2 regions of the Kosakonia sp. YIM B13571 genome follow, and region 1 is predicted to be linked to the other one. Evidence: riboswitches for the same ligand, from Rfam matches in the RefSeq annotation. Region 1 holds a riboswitch; the other holds the start of a gene.

The links. A riboswitch is a leader RNA that binds a small molecule or an ion and turns the genes downstream of it on or off. The one in region 1 is predicted to bind cobalamin.
Region 2: another riboswitch for cobalamin. It lies ahead of ACFX4O_RS09370 (cobyrinate a,c-diamide synthase); the one in region 1 lies ahead of btuB (TonB-dependent vitamin B12 receptor BtuB).

The regions. Positions count from the first base shown of each region.
Region 1 is NZ_JBHZPL010000011.1:134,583-141,869, reverse strand. Features, by position in the region: gene btuB (TonB-dependent vitamin B12 receptor BtuB) at 1-1,368, opposite strand, end outside; cobalamin riboswitch at 1,434-1,606, opposite strand; gene trmA (tRNA (uridine(54)-C5)-methyltransferase TrmA) at 1,724-2,830, shown strand; gene ACFX4O_RS20600 (hypothetical protein) at 3,106-3,555, opposite strand; gene ACFX4O_RS20595 (YijD family membrane protein) at 3,798-4,157, opposite strand; gene fabR (HTH-type transcriptional repressor FabR) at 4,161-4,805, opposite strand; gene sthA (Si-specific NAD(P)(+) transhydrogenase) at 5,002-6,402, shown strand; gene oxyR (DNA-binding transcriptional regulator OxyR) at 6,385-7,287, opposite strand, start outside.
Region 2 is NZ_JBHZPL010000003.1:207,287-214,573, forward strand. Features, by position in the region: gene dacD (serine-type D-Ala-D-Ala carboxypeptidase DacD) at 1-1,082, shown strand, start outside; gene sbmC (DNA gyrase inhibitor SbmC) at 1,204-1,677, shown strand; gene ACFX4O_RS09355 (FUSC family protein) at 1,804-2,862, shown strand; gene ACFX4O_RS09360 (DUF496 family protein) at 3,029-3,364, shown strand; gene ACFX4O_RS09365 (L-threonine kinase) at 3,396-4,256, opposite strand; cobalamin riboswitch at 4,709-4,891, shown strand; gene ACFX4O_RS09370 (cobyrinate a,c-diamide synthase) at 4,990-6,369, shown strand; gene cbiB (adenosylcobinamide-phosphate synthase CbiB) at 6,366-7,287, shown strand, end outside.

The sequences.
Region 1 (7,287 bases):
ACGCCAGTCCAGCGGGCCGGTTAAGCCTTCAATACCCGCTTCCCACTGTTTGGACTCTTCCGGCTTCAGATTCGGGTTAGAAGCGATACCAAAACGCTTCGCGCCAAACTGCTGACCTAAAGAAGGTGCCAGGAAGCCGGTGCCGTAAGAAACGGTCAGACGGTAATTCTCAACGAATTCCCAGCCTGCAGCGGTCTGCCAGGTGCCATGCCAGCCGAATTCATCATCTTTATCTTCACGGCCCGAGGCTTCCAGCGTGACATCGCCAAACTGCTGCATCCCGTTCAGGTACAAGCCCGTGTTCTCACGGTCATAGGCATCGCGCGTCGTTTTATTTGATGAAACCAGGCGCTCCTGCTTCCAGTCGACGCCCGCGCCAACAGAACCTTTGCCCACATCAACGTTGTTGCCCCACTGAATGTATCGCTGCTCCATATCATCCAGCGTGGTGCCATCGTTATAACGGCCATAAATGCTGCTGTAGTTGTAGTCTTTGCTTTTCTGGTAGCTGGCCAGCAGCTGGGACGAGTAGATCCCCTGCGCGAAATTCAGCCCGGTATCCCAACCCTGTACAAACAGCTGGCGCTCATCAGCGCTGTAGTCTGCTGAGAACGGCGCGCTGCCGAGGTCATAATCCACGTTGTTGCTAAAGTTGTAGCCGCGAAAGAAGCCGTCAACGTTGTCGTTGAACTTGTGTTGCAGGCTGCCCCAGAACGTTTTGTTGCGGTAGCCATCGCGATCTTCGTCATGATCCCAGGTTGAGCCGGGCTGCACGTTAAAACCGCGCGTGCTGGTATAAGAACCCGCCGCCGTCGCCACGGTGTCGCCAAAGCGCTGACGAAGCGTGCCGTCATACGTCTGGTAGCCCTTCGAGCCAACGCCGGCATTGATTTGCGATTTCTCATTGCCGGTCATGGTAATGACGTTAACCACGCCGCCAATCGCCCCGGAGCCATACACGGCAGAGCGCGGCCCGCGAATATATTCAACGCGTTGTACTAAAGAGAGCGGGATTTGATTCAGCTCGGGATCATTGGAAATCCCGGAGCGCGCAACCGGTACGCCATCAATCAGCAGCAGCAAGTGTTTCGCTTCTGTACCGCGCACATAAACCGAGGCGGTTTGACCTAACCCGCCGTTTTGCGCGATATCAACCCCTGGCAGGCGACGCAGCACATCAACCAGTGAGCGCGACTGCCAGCGATCGATGTCCTCACGCGTAACCACTTCAGTCGGTGCAAGCACCGTCTTAGCCGGTTGTTGAAAACGATTTGCTGTCACCACCAAATTGTCTGAGCTGCTATCTTGCGCCCAGCCGGAAAAAGCTGTGACGGAGAGCGCCGTCAGCAGCGAAGCTTTTTTAATCATTGTGAAAGCATCCACAAAAGAGTAAGGATGCCGCAGGTTCCATCAATAGCACGCGATGATGTCAACCAGATGCGACGTATACCGGCAGGTCTTCGGGCTTGGAGGTACATCAAGAAAGCGACTTCCCACCCAACAGGCAGTGTCTGCTCTCTCACCTTGATCCTTACCGCTGCGCGTCAGCCCCAGATTCTCACTGGATTCCCTTTTAACTCACAGGACCGGAACAGGGATGCTACATTCGGTAACATATGGATGTCCAGACTGCTAACGGACTATTTAGCTCACATCCGGGGCTGGACATCGCCTGAGCAATGCCTACAATCCCCGCGTTATTCTTAATCACTCAGGAAGCATGATGACCCCCGAACACCTGCCGACAGAACAGTACGAAGCCCAGCTGGCCGAAAAAGTGGTGCGTCTGCAATCGATGATGACGCCTTTTTCCGCGCCGCTTCCGGAGGTGTTCCGCTCACCGGTCAGCCATTACCGTATGCGCGCCGAGTTCCGCATCTGGCATGACGGTGACGATCTCTACCACATTATTTTCGATCAGCAGACTAAGTCCCGCATCCGGGTCGACAGCTTCCCGGCGGCGAGCGAACTGATTAACCAATTAATGACGGTAATGATCGAGGCGATACGCGGGAATAAAACGCTGCGCCATAAGCTGTTCCAGATTGACTACCTGAGCACCATGAGCAACCAGGCGATTGTCACTCTGCTCTACCACAAAAAACTGGATGACGAATGGCAAACAGAAGCGATGCAGTTGCGCGACGCGCTGCGCGCGCAGAACCTGAATGTGCAATTGATTGGCCGCGCGACCAAAACCAAAATCGAGCTGGATCAGGATTTTGTCGACGAGCGTCTGCCGGTCGGTGGCAGAGAGATGATCTACCGTCAGGTGGAGAACAGCTTTACACAGCCTAACGCGGCTATGAACATTCAGATGCTGGAATGGGCACTGGATGTCACGCGTCACTCCACTGGCGATCTGCTGGAGTTGTACTGCGGCAACGGCAACTTCTCGCTGGCGCTGGCGCGCAATTTCGATCGTGTGCTGGCCACCGAGATCGCCAAGCCATCCGTGGCGGCAGCGCAATACAATATCGCGGCTAACCACATCGATAACGTGCAAATTATCCGCATGTCCGCCGAAGAATTTACTCAGGCGATGAATGGCGTGCGCGCATTTAACCGTCTGCAAGGTATCGATCTTGCGAGCTACCAGTGCGAAACGATTTTCGTCGATCCGCCGCGCAGCGGGCTGGATGCGGAAACCGAGAAAATGGTGCAGGCTTATCCGCGTATTTTGTATATCTCTTGCAACCCGGAAACGCTGTGTAAAAACCTGCAAACGTTGAGCCAGACACACGATATTTCACGTCTGGCGCTGTTCGATCAATTCCCCTATACGCACCACATGGAGTGCGGCGTACTGCTTACGCGTAAAAACAAATAACGTTATTCACGCCATATAAAATACTGCGACTCCATTTAACGGTTGGCCTGTGAACCAGGCCAACAGAATAATAGCGGTAAGATGTAAATTATTGCCGCCCGCAAATATTAATTTATCAGACAAGTTACTATTAAGGATCGTGATCGCGTTAACATTATCTCGCGACAACTTGTGAATTTTCTGAGGTTATATTTATATCACTGAGGGTGTTTTGTCATGATATAAAAATCTCAGCCCTGAACGAAACAGGGCTGGAATGTAATGCGTTTTAAGGGTTATTTATCGGCAATAAAATGGTCGTCATCACCCACCGGAATATAAACGCGCACCCACTCTTTACCGTCGACGATATCCCAGCTGTGACCTTCGCCCGCCGTGTCTGCCGCAATCAGAACAGTGCCGGGTTCGATGATGAAGGTTGAGCCATCGCTAACCTTGAACTTCAGTTTACCTTTCATCGTCACCACGTATTGCTTCTTCGGTGCCGGATGCACCCCTTTCTGCCACTCTTCGAACGTATTACTAAAATAGAGATTTTGCGAAGAGAGCTTTGCCAGCGAGGGAACCGAACCTTTGATAAAAGCAGAGTGGTTATCTTGCGTATTAATGAGCTTTACCGCCGGAATACGATGTTCGCTCCCGTTCGTTTTTGGGGTATCCGCGAATCCGGCTACCGAAATAACGAAACCGGCAGTGGCTAACAGAAGTTGTGTTATTTTTTTCATGAGGATGTCCAGAGTTAATTTTAGCCTGCAGCCTGGATCAAGAGATCGTCAAGCAACGGAATAAAATGCCGAAACAGTACATCAGATGAAATGTGTTTTGCCGTAGATTTTTTTAATTAATAAATTATTGATGAATTCTGGCAGGGCTTTATTTTGGATGGGAACAACCCAGGGATTTATACTTTTCAACTTTCAATGCATTGAGGATGAAAACGCCCTCCCGGCGAGAGGGCATTTAACACTTACTCGGAGGCTTCGTGTTTGCGGCCGCGCAGACGAAAACCAATCCAGAAAACCAGCACCACCGACAACACGGCAGGCAGGAAGTTAGAACCGATATCCGGATACTCCGCGCGTACCACTGTGCTGTAAAGCAGCACACCGAGGATAAAACACGCGGCGGCAAGGCCTGGCAGCCCCACCGGCATAGTGCGGTTTTGATAGCGCTGATGCAGGCAGTACACCGTTAGCACCAGCGAAATAATCGGGAATATGGAAAACGGTACAATAGAACTGAACACGGCAGAAAACGTGCCGTTAATCGATAAGCCAGCGATCAGCGCCAGCAACAACGTACCTTTATCTTGACCAGACTGTTTCATTACTCATCCTTCACTCGTCGGTTGATGCGCCAGTTTTTCCTGTTCACGGCGATACCAGTAATACGCGCCTTTTGAAATCATGCGCAATTGTAGTACCAGTCGCTCTTCTAATTGCCTGCGTTGTTCCGTCCCCACATCCAGCGCTTCAGCACCGGCGTTGAAAACAATTGTCACCATCGCTTCGGCTTGCGCTTCGGTGAACGCTCGCGGCATATGGTTTTCGAGTTCAAGGTAGTCGGCAAGTTCCGCAATAAAATGTTGGATCTCCCGTGCCACCGCCGCTCGGAAGGCCGCAGACGTTCCAGAACGTTCCCGCAGCAGGAGCTGAAAAGCATTGGGGTTATTGCCGATAAATTCCATAAATGTGGAAACTGACGTGCGGATCACGCTACCGCCTTTAGCAATACGCTGGCGCGCCTGACGCATCAGTTGGCGCAGCATTAACCCGCTTTCATCCACCATGGTCAGCCCGAGCTCGTCCACATCCCGGAAATGACGATAAAAAGACGTTGGCGCAATACCCGCCTCACGGGCGACTTCCCGCAGGCTCAGGCTGGCGAAGCTACGCTCCGCGCTGAGTTGGCTAAATGCGGCTTCGATCAGCGAACGCCGCGTTCTCTCTTTTTGTTGCGCTCTTACACCCATCACGATGTTTGAATCCTTCCAGGGGCCCGCTGGCACTATACCAGAGAATAAATCCGATTCGATTGTACTGGATTGTGACTGATTGTTTACGCGCAGTTTCTTCTTTTTCGTAGCAAAAGAGCACAACGATAATTGGGTTACCGCCGCTTTGATGTTAGTCTTATGTTGCTTTTATGTATAAGAACAGGTAAGCCTTACCATGCCACATTCCTACGATTATGATGCAATAGTAATAGGCTCCGGCCCCGGCGGCGAAGGCGCAGCCATGGGCCTGGTTAAACAAGGAGCACGGGTCGCGGTTGTTGAGCGTTACCATAATGTCGGCGGCGGCTGTACGCATTGGGGCACTATCCCCTCAAAAGCGTTGCGCCACGCCGTTAGCCGTATTATCGAATTCAACCAGAACCCGCTCTACAGTGACCATACTCGCCTTCTCCGCTCCTCTTTCGCCGATATCCTGAACCATGCTGAAAGCGTGATTAATCAGCAAACGCGCATGCGTCAGGGCTTTTATGAGCGTAACCGTTGCGAAATCTTAGAAGGCAATGCCCATTTTATTGATGACCACACACTGGCGCTGGAGTGTCACGACGGGACAGTCGAAACCATCACCGCCGAAAAATTCGTTATCGCCTGCGGCTCACGCCCCTATCGCCCTGCTGATGTCGATTTCGCCCATCCGCGCGTCTACGACAGCGACTCAATTCTTGATATGCACCACGAACCCCGCCATGTGATCATCTATGGAGCTGGGGTGATCGGTTGCGAATACGCATCGATCTTCCGTGGTATGAACGTCAAAGTGGATCTGATCAACACCCGCGATCGCCTGTTGGCGTTCCTTGATCAGGAGATGTCGGACTCACTCTCTTATCACTTCTGGAATAGCGGTGTCGTTATCCGCCATAACGAAGAGTATGAGCGTATTGAGCCGCTGGACGACGGGGTGATTATGCACCTGAAATCCGGCAAAAAACTGAAAGCCGACTGCCTGCTCTATGCCAATGGCCGTACCGGTAACACCGACAGCCTGCAACTGGCGAACATTGGCCTTGAAGCAGATGGGCGCGGTCAGTTGAAAGTTAACAGCATGTACCAGACCGCACTGCCGCACGTCTATGCAGTGGGTGATGTGATTGGTTACCCAAGCCTGGCATCAGCGGCTTACGATCAGGGCCGCATTGCCGCACAAGCAATGATCAAAGGCGAAGCCACAGCACATCTGATTGAAGATATTCCAACCGGGATTTATACCATTCCGGAGATCAGTTCCGTGGGCAAAACCGAACAGCAGCTCACCGCTATGAAAGTGCCGTATGAAGTGGGTCGCGCGCAGTTTAAGCACCTGGCGCGGGCGCAGATTGTTGGTATGAATGTCGGTACGCTGAAGATTCTGTTCCACCGCGAAACCAAAGAGATTTTGGGGATCCACTGCTTTGGCGAGCGCGCGGCCGAAATTATTCATATCGGCCAGGCGATTATGGAGCAGAAAGGCGGCGGTAACACCATTGAGTACTTCGTTAACACCACCTTTAACTACCCAACCATGGCGGAAGCCTATCGGGTAGCGGCGCTAAATGGCTTAAACCGCCTGTTTTAACGCCGTGTCGAAATGGCCATCCATCGCACCACGGATGGCCTCTGCCAGCTGCTCATAGCGGTTGCGCAGCGGCGAGCCTGGGCGATACACCAGCCCAACCGTGCGTTTCGGCTCAGGTTTGATACACGGCAGATACACCACGCCATCGCGTTTACGCTCTCGCGGAACGGAAAGCGCAGGCAGCAGCGTGATGCCACTCCCGGCAGCCACCATATTGCGCAGCGTTTCCAGGCTGGTTGCGCGGAAATGCGTATCTTCGTCCGCACCCGCTTCGAAGCAGAAACCCATCGCCTGGTCACGCAGGCAGTGCCCGTCTTCCAGCATCAGCAGCTTTTCGCCCGCCAGGTCGCCCATCGGCACGCATTCACGGTTCGCCCACGGGTGATCTTCATAAATCGCCAGCATCATCGGCTCATCGTACAGCGGCACCTCAATAAAGGCTTCGCTCTCTTTCACCAGCGCCAGGATCGCACAGTCGAGCTTGCCACTGTCCAGCTGTGCCAACAGTTGATGCGTCTGCGCTTCATGCAGATACATTTCCAGTTTCGGGAAGGTCTGGTGCAGCAGCGGAATGATATGCGGCAGCAGGTAAGGTCCAACGGTTGGGATCAAACCAATATGCAGCGGGCCGGACATCGCTTCCCCCTGCTGGCTTGCCATTTCCTTCAGCACTTTGACCTCGCGCAGCACGGTGCGCGCCTGATCCACCAGCAACAAACCCGCCTGGGTGAACAGCACTTTGCGGCTGGTACGCTCCAGCAGCATCACACCAAGTTCATCTTCCAGTTTACGGATCTGCCCACTCAGCGTGGGCTGGCTGACGTGGCAGGAATCGGCTGCACGGCGAAAATGGCGGTGTTCGGCTAACGCCACCAGGTACTCAAG
Region 2 (7,287 bases), on a different contig from region 1:
CTCAGCCCCCGGCAATTCAGGCTGGCTCCTGGGTATTGATGGACTACACCACCGGGCAAATCTTAACAGCGGGCAATGAACATCAGCAACGTAACCCGGCGAGCCTGACCAAACTGATGACCGGCTACGTGGTTGACCGCGCTATTGATAGCCACCGCATCAGCGCTGATGATGTCGTCACCGTCGGAAAAGACGCCTGGGCAAAAGGAAACCCGGTGTTCGATGGTTCTTCATTGATGTTTCTTAAACCGGGCGATCGCCTGACGGTGCGCGACTTGAGCCGTGGTTTGATTGTTGATTCCGGTAACGATGCCTGCGTGGCGCTGGCGGATCACGTGGCGGGCGGGCAACCGCAATTTGTCACTATGATGAATGATTACGTCCAGAAGCTGAATCTGCGCGATACCCATTTTGAAACCGTACACGGGCTGGATGCGCCAGGCCAGCACAGCTCTGCGTATGATCTGGCGGTACTCTCCCGCGCCATCATTCATGGCGAGCCGGATTTCTATCATATGTACAGTGAAAAAAGCCTGACGTGGAACGGCATTACCCAGCAAAACCGCAACGGTTTGTTATGGGATAAGACGCTGAACGTTGATGGGCTGAAAACCGGTCACACGTCTGGCGCGGGCTTTAACCTGATCGCCTCAAGCGTGGACGGAGAGCGGCGTTTGATTGCGGTGGTCATGGGCGCAGACAGCCCGAAAGGGCGTGAAGACCAGGCGCGTAAGCTGCTGCACTGGGGTCAGCAGAATTTTAACACCGTGGAAATTCTGCGTAATGGTAAGAAAGTGGGCAGTGAACGGGTGTGGTACGGTGATAAAGAACAGGTTGATGTCGGCACCGATCAGGATTACTGGCTGGTGCTGCCCAAAGCGGAACTGCAAAATGTGAAAGCTAAATATGTGCTGGACAACAAAGAGCTGGATGCCCCGCTTGCCGCGCATCAGCGCGTGGGTGAAATCCAGCTTTTTGACCGCGATAAAGTGATAGCCCATTGGCCATTGGTTACGCTGGATAGCGTTGGCAAAGGCGGTTGGTTCTCGCGTTTGAGCGATTACCTCCATCATAAAAGCTGACACCGTCAAGCGTTGGCTGGAAGGCATGCGAGCTTGCTCTCATAATTGAGTTGTTGCAGATGGCAGGCGCAGGCCTGCCAGTTATACTGTATGTTCGAACAGTAACACTAAGGGAGTTAGTATGAGCTACACAGTCAAGCAGTGTGAAAAACGCCGTATTGCCGGGTTTCATCTGGTCGGGCCGTGGGACGAGAAAGTTAAACAGGGATTTGCGCAGCTGTCGATGTGGGTTGATAACAAGCAGATCCAGCCGTTGGAGTGGATTTGTGTTTATTACGACAACCCGGATGAAGTACCCGCAGAAAAATTGCGGGCGGATGTGGCGATCACCGTTGACGATGCGTTTCAGGTGCCAGCCAACAGCGAAGGGGTGATGACCACAGAGGTTCCGGGTGGCCAGTACGCGGTGGCGCAGGCACGGGTTTACAACGAAGAGTTTGCAGCCAGCTGGGATCTTTTTTTCGATGAGTTGCTCACCGATCAGGCATTACAAATTTCGGCCGGACCCTGTTTCGAAGTCTATCGCAACGACGGTCAGCGCGACGGTTACTGGGAAATCGAGATGTATATTCCGGTAGAGCCGAAAGTGCTGTAAGCAGTAAACGCGCGCAAAGGGACGTCAGGATCAAGCTGGCGTCTCTTTTTTGTTTAAAAAGGTGATATCTGCCACTGAAAAATCCTACAATTGCGCCTCTTTTTATTTCTAACCCGGAGAACGGGCGTGCGTCGCGATAAATCACTCAGCCTTTTTGAAATCCGTCTTTACCGCCATTATCACGTCGTACATGGCGTGCGCATTGCATTGGCTTTTGTGCTGACTTTCCTGCTGATCCGCCTGCTGGATGTGCCGGAAGGTACCTGGCCATTAATCACGCTGGTGGTGCTGATGGGGCCAATTTCCTTTTGGGGTAACGTTGTACCGCGCGCGTTTGAGCGCATCGGCGGAACTATCTTCGGCGCTGCACTGGGGCTGGTGGCATTAAGGCTGGAACTGATTTCTTTGCCGGTGATGCTGGTGTGGTGTGCCGTTGCGATGTTTATATGCGGCTGGCTGGCGCTCGGTAAAAAGCCTTATCAGGCGCTGATTATCGGCGTGACGCTCTCGGTGGTGGTCGGCGCGCCGACCGGGGATATGCATACCGCATTGTGGCGCAGCGGCGATGTGATTATTGGTTCGTTGTTGGCGATGCTGTTCACCGGCATCTGGCCGCAGCGGGCTTTTTTGCACTGGCGCATTCAGATGGCGAATTACGTCACGGCGTTTAACCGGGTCTATCAGGCGGGTTTATCACGCAACCTGGTGGAGCGGCCGCGTCTGGAAAAACACCTGCAAAAAATTCTCAATGACGTGGTAAAAATGCGCGGCTTAATCACGCCAGCCAGTAAAGAGACCCATATCCAGAAAGCGATTTTTGAAGCTATCCAGACCGTCAGCCGTAATTTGGTGTGCATGCTGGAGTTGCAAATTAACGCCCACTGGAGCTCGCGCGCCAGCCATTTTGTCATGATCAATGCCAATACTCTGCGTGAAACGCAGCAGATGACGCAGCAGACGTTGCTGACCATTGCCCACGCGTTGTATGAAGGCAACCCGCAGCCGATTCTGGCAAACACGGAAAAGCTCAATGAGATTGTCACCGAGTTACGCCAGTTAAGCCGCGAACATCAAGGAGATGCGCTGGCCGAAACGTCTATTCATGGTTATGTCTGGTTAAGCCTGGAATTGGCGCGTCAACTGGAATTGTTATCGCATTTGATTTGCCGGGCATTGCGCAAATAAGCGGCAGATAGCCGCCGGACACAGTCTGGTTGTTTCGATTCAGCTGGATTTGTGGTTATGATAGAGAAAAGGAAAAATTATTGTCATATGCAACCGCTTTGGGTAGGTTTGCCTCTAAGCTTGTTGCGTTAACGAATCCGAATCTCACATTATCAGGGGTGTAAAAATGGAAACAACCAAGCCTTCGTTCCAGGATGTTCTGGAGTTTGTGCGTCTGTTCCGCCGCAAGAATAAGTTGCAGCGTGAAATTCAGGACGTTGAGAAGAAGATCCGTGATAACCAGAAGCGTGTTCTGCTGCTGGATAACCTCAGCGATTACATCAAACCAGGCATGAGCGTTGAAGCCATTCAGGGCATTATCGCCAGCATGAAAACCGACTACGAAGATCGCGTAGATGATTACATCATCAAAAACGCCGAGCTGTCGAAAGAACGTCGTGACATTTCCAAAAAGCTGAAAACCATGGGCGAACTGAAGTCGGTTGAAGCAAAAACCGAATAATGCCTCGCGGTGAGAGGTTCGCCTCTCACCCCTATTTCACGCCGCCCGCCACCATCTCCAACAAATAGCTTTTTGGCCAGTGTACCGCCAGTTCCCTCTTCGCTAGAAAACTGCAAACCGCTTCCACATCATGACGTGCTGAATCAAGAAACAAACCCACCACGCTCCCGCTATGCGCCACGTTCAGACCGTACAAATCGAATCGTTCCACCAGATTGAGCAGGGTATTGAACGCCGGTTTTTGCAATAGCGCCTGGCTGGCTATCGCGCTGAGTGTTGCGGCTTCGCCCAGCAGTGCGGCATCATTTTTCGCGCAAGCGCGTTGTAGCGTTTGCCATGCTCTGTCCAGAGTGCCCGCATTGTCGAGCAGCGCCTGCTGGCGCGTCATCCGGTGATAATCTGCGGTCGTCAGTGTCAGCGGGCTCTCCAGCAGCAGAACCTCGCTGTGCGGAAGTGCGCCACAGGGAATGCGGGTCGCTGCGGTGTTATGGTCAAACAGCGTCAGGCCCGAAAACAGCGTGCTGTCGGTCGGCTCCAGCGTCACGCAGAGCTGAGCCAGTGTTTCTTCATCCAGCGGCTGATTAAGATGTCGGGCAGCCGCTACGGCTGTCGCCGCAATATCGGCTGTGCTGCTGGCCATGCCTTTCGCCACTGGAATGGTGGAGCGGCAGTCGATACGCAGCGTTGACGAGAGGGACGCGGGAAGTTGCCAGTGCGCCAGCAACAGTTTGATCATCGCGCGGGTGAGCGGGCGCTCTTTGGCCAGTGGCGTGCCGGTGGTGACTTCCACATGGCTGTACCACGCCACCGGGCAGGAGACCAGCTTTTCGCCGCCGAGTATCCAGCCCTGGATTATTTCGCCGCAGGATGCGGGACATGCTGCCTGCGCCACGGTGATCCCCCTAAAAAATAAAACGGATAGTGTCATTTCATCCCGTCGAATGCCAGCATTAACGCCACGTTGGCATGTCTCCACCCGAGCACGAAGATATTTCGACATTGCTCGCTGCACATGGTCTTTATCATTCCCAGTTGAGGATTTCCGCAGGCGCGTGATTACACACATCTTTCCGTCAGATTATGAAGAGGTTCTACCGCTATTTTGTTTACAGCCTTAGAAGGTGTTTGAATGACTCATGCAGCGTTGAGTTAATTCCGACACTGAAAATCGTGACGCGAAACCTGAATAAATCAGGTGTTGATAAAAGCGGGTGAGCAATACATTGTTATAGCGCAACAAACTCGTGTTTACGCGACGATAAACTGCATCAGTTTTATTTCCCTGCGGCAATCCAGTTTGCCTCTGGGAAATGTCATGAACAAGCGAACACGGTTTTCGCGCCGTGACGCAATAAGCCAACAGGTTTTGCCGCCGCTTTTTGCGCGGCTGGGAAGGGGGCGAAAATCCCCCGCAGCCCCCGCTGCTGTGATGCTGACAACCCCGAAAACGCCACTGATCGCCAGATCGGGAAGGACGGGTGAGGATGACGCTAAGCCAGAAGACCGACCTGATGGGCCATTATCAACAACTTCGGTGGGAAGTGGGTTGCTCAGAAGCGTACGGTCGTAAGACCGGGCAAACGCGCGCCTGACTTCAGCTTTCCGCCCGTGATGGGGTATCAGGAATGTCAGACAGGCGCAGCGCCTTTCTCCTTGCCGGAACCGGTAGCGGCTGTGGTAAAACCACCGTCACGCTGGGGCTGCTTACTGTTTTTAACCGTCGCGGCTTACGTGTTCAGCCGTTCAAAGTCGGGCCGGATTACCTGGATACCGCCTGGCACAGCGCCGTTTCCGGCGTCGCCTCCCACAATCTCGACAGCTTTATGCTGCCAGAGCCAACGCTCAACGCGCTCTTTTGCGAGCATGTTACCGCCTACGATGTTGCCATTATTGAAGGCGTGATGGGATTGTACGACGGCTACGGCACCGACCCTGATTATTGCAGCAGCGCCGCACTGGCAAAACAGCTTGGCGTTGCGGTGATTTTGCTCGTTGACGGCAAAGCGGTGTCGACCTCCATTGCCGCAACAGTCATGGGTTTTCAGCACTTCGATCCGCAACTGCCCATTGCCGGCGTTATCGTCAACCGGGTTAACAGCGACAGCCATTTTCAGCTCCTGAAACACGCCATTGAACACTATTGCGCGCTACCGGTGCTGGGGTATGTCCCGACCGCGCCCGGCATTACGTTGCCGGAGCGTCATCTCGGTCTGGTGACCGCGCGTGAATCAGTGGTGGAAGCCCAATCGTGGCAAGATTTTGCCGGGCATCTGGAGCAAACGATTGATATTGACCAACTGCTCACACTCAGCCAACTCACGGCGCTTCCCGCCGGGCAAATGCCGCCCTTGCCGGATGCGGCTGCAGGCGCAGGGCTGACGCTGGCATTAGCCTTTGATGAGGCCTTCAACTTTTACTACCCCGATAACCTCGATTTACTGGAACGCGCAGGTGTTCACATTGTGCGCTTTAGCCCGCTGCGGGAGCGCCAGTTACCGGAATGCCAGATGCTGTGGCTTGGCGGGGGGTATCCGGAGCTGCATGCGCGGGCGTTATCAGAAAATACCCCGATGCTGGAGGCTATCCGCGCGGCACATCGACGCGGTGTAGCGATCTACGCCGAGTGCGGCGGGCTGATGTATCTCGGCACCGCATTGCGTGATGCTGACGGCCACGAATGGCCGATGGCGAATGTGATCCCCGGTCTTAGCGTGATGGGTAACAAACTGACCCGCTTTGGCTACTGCGAAGCCCGCGCGACGCAACAGACCTTACTGGCGGCAGTGGGTGAAACCCTGCGCGGACACGAATTTCACTATTCAGATTTCACCGCGCAAACGGCGGCGGTGCTCGACTGCCATAAAACCCGTGACGGCGAAGTGCTCAAACGCTGGCAGGGCGGCTGGCAGGTTGGTAACACCTTCGCCAGCTACCTGCATCTGCACTTCGCCCAACGCCCGCAAATGCTCAACCACTGGTTTGCTGTCGCAAGGAGCGCGCAATGACACTGCTTGCCTGGGTTGTGGCGTTTTTACTCGATCGGCTGCTGGGCGACCCGCCGCACTGGCCGCATCCAGTACGCTGGATTGGCGCGCTGATTAACCTGCTACAAGGCATCGTGCGGCGCTGTTGCCATAGCGATAACGCGTTGCGCATGGGCGGCGGCGTAATGTGGCTGGCGGTGGTCGGTGTGAGCTGGGGAGTGGCCTGGGGCGCGCTGGCGCTGGCAAGCGCCACTCACCCGTGGCTCGGCTGGTGTGTCGAGGTGTGGTTGATCTACACCTCGCTCGCCACCCGTTGCCTGGCGGACATGGCACGGGAAGTCGAAAAGCCGCTGCGCCAGGGGCTGCTTGCCCAGAGCCGCGAAAAACTCTCATGGATTGTCGGGCGCGATACCCGCCAGTTGCAGCCGCCGCAAATCACTCGCGCGGTGGTGGAAACGGTCGCGGAGAATACCGTCGATGGGGTGATTGCCCCGCTGTTTTTTTTGCTGCTCGGCGGCGCGCCACTGGCGATGGCCTACAAAGCCGTCAACACGCTGGATTCAATGGTCGGCTACAAACATGAAAAGTACCGCGCCATCGGCATGGTCAGCGCCCGGCTGGATGATGTCGCCAATTTTATCCCGGCACGCCTGAGCTGGCTTTTGCTGAGTATCGCAGCCTGGTGTTGTCGCCAGGATGCCCGCGCAGCATTGCGTGTGGGTTTTCGTGACCGGAACAATCACAGCAGCCCGAACTGCGCCTGGCCGGAAGGTACGGTTGCCGGTGCGCTCGGCGTGCGCCTTGGCGGGCCAAACGACTACTTCGGCGAACGCGTCGAAAAACCCTGGATCGGTGATGATACCCGCGCCATTGACGTTGATGACATCGGGCGAACCATCCAGATGATGTGGCTGGCCTCGACGTTGGCACTGGTGCTGT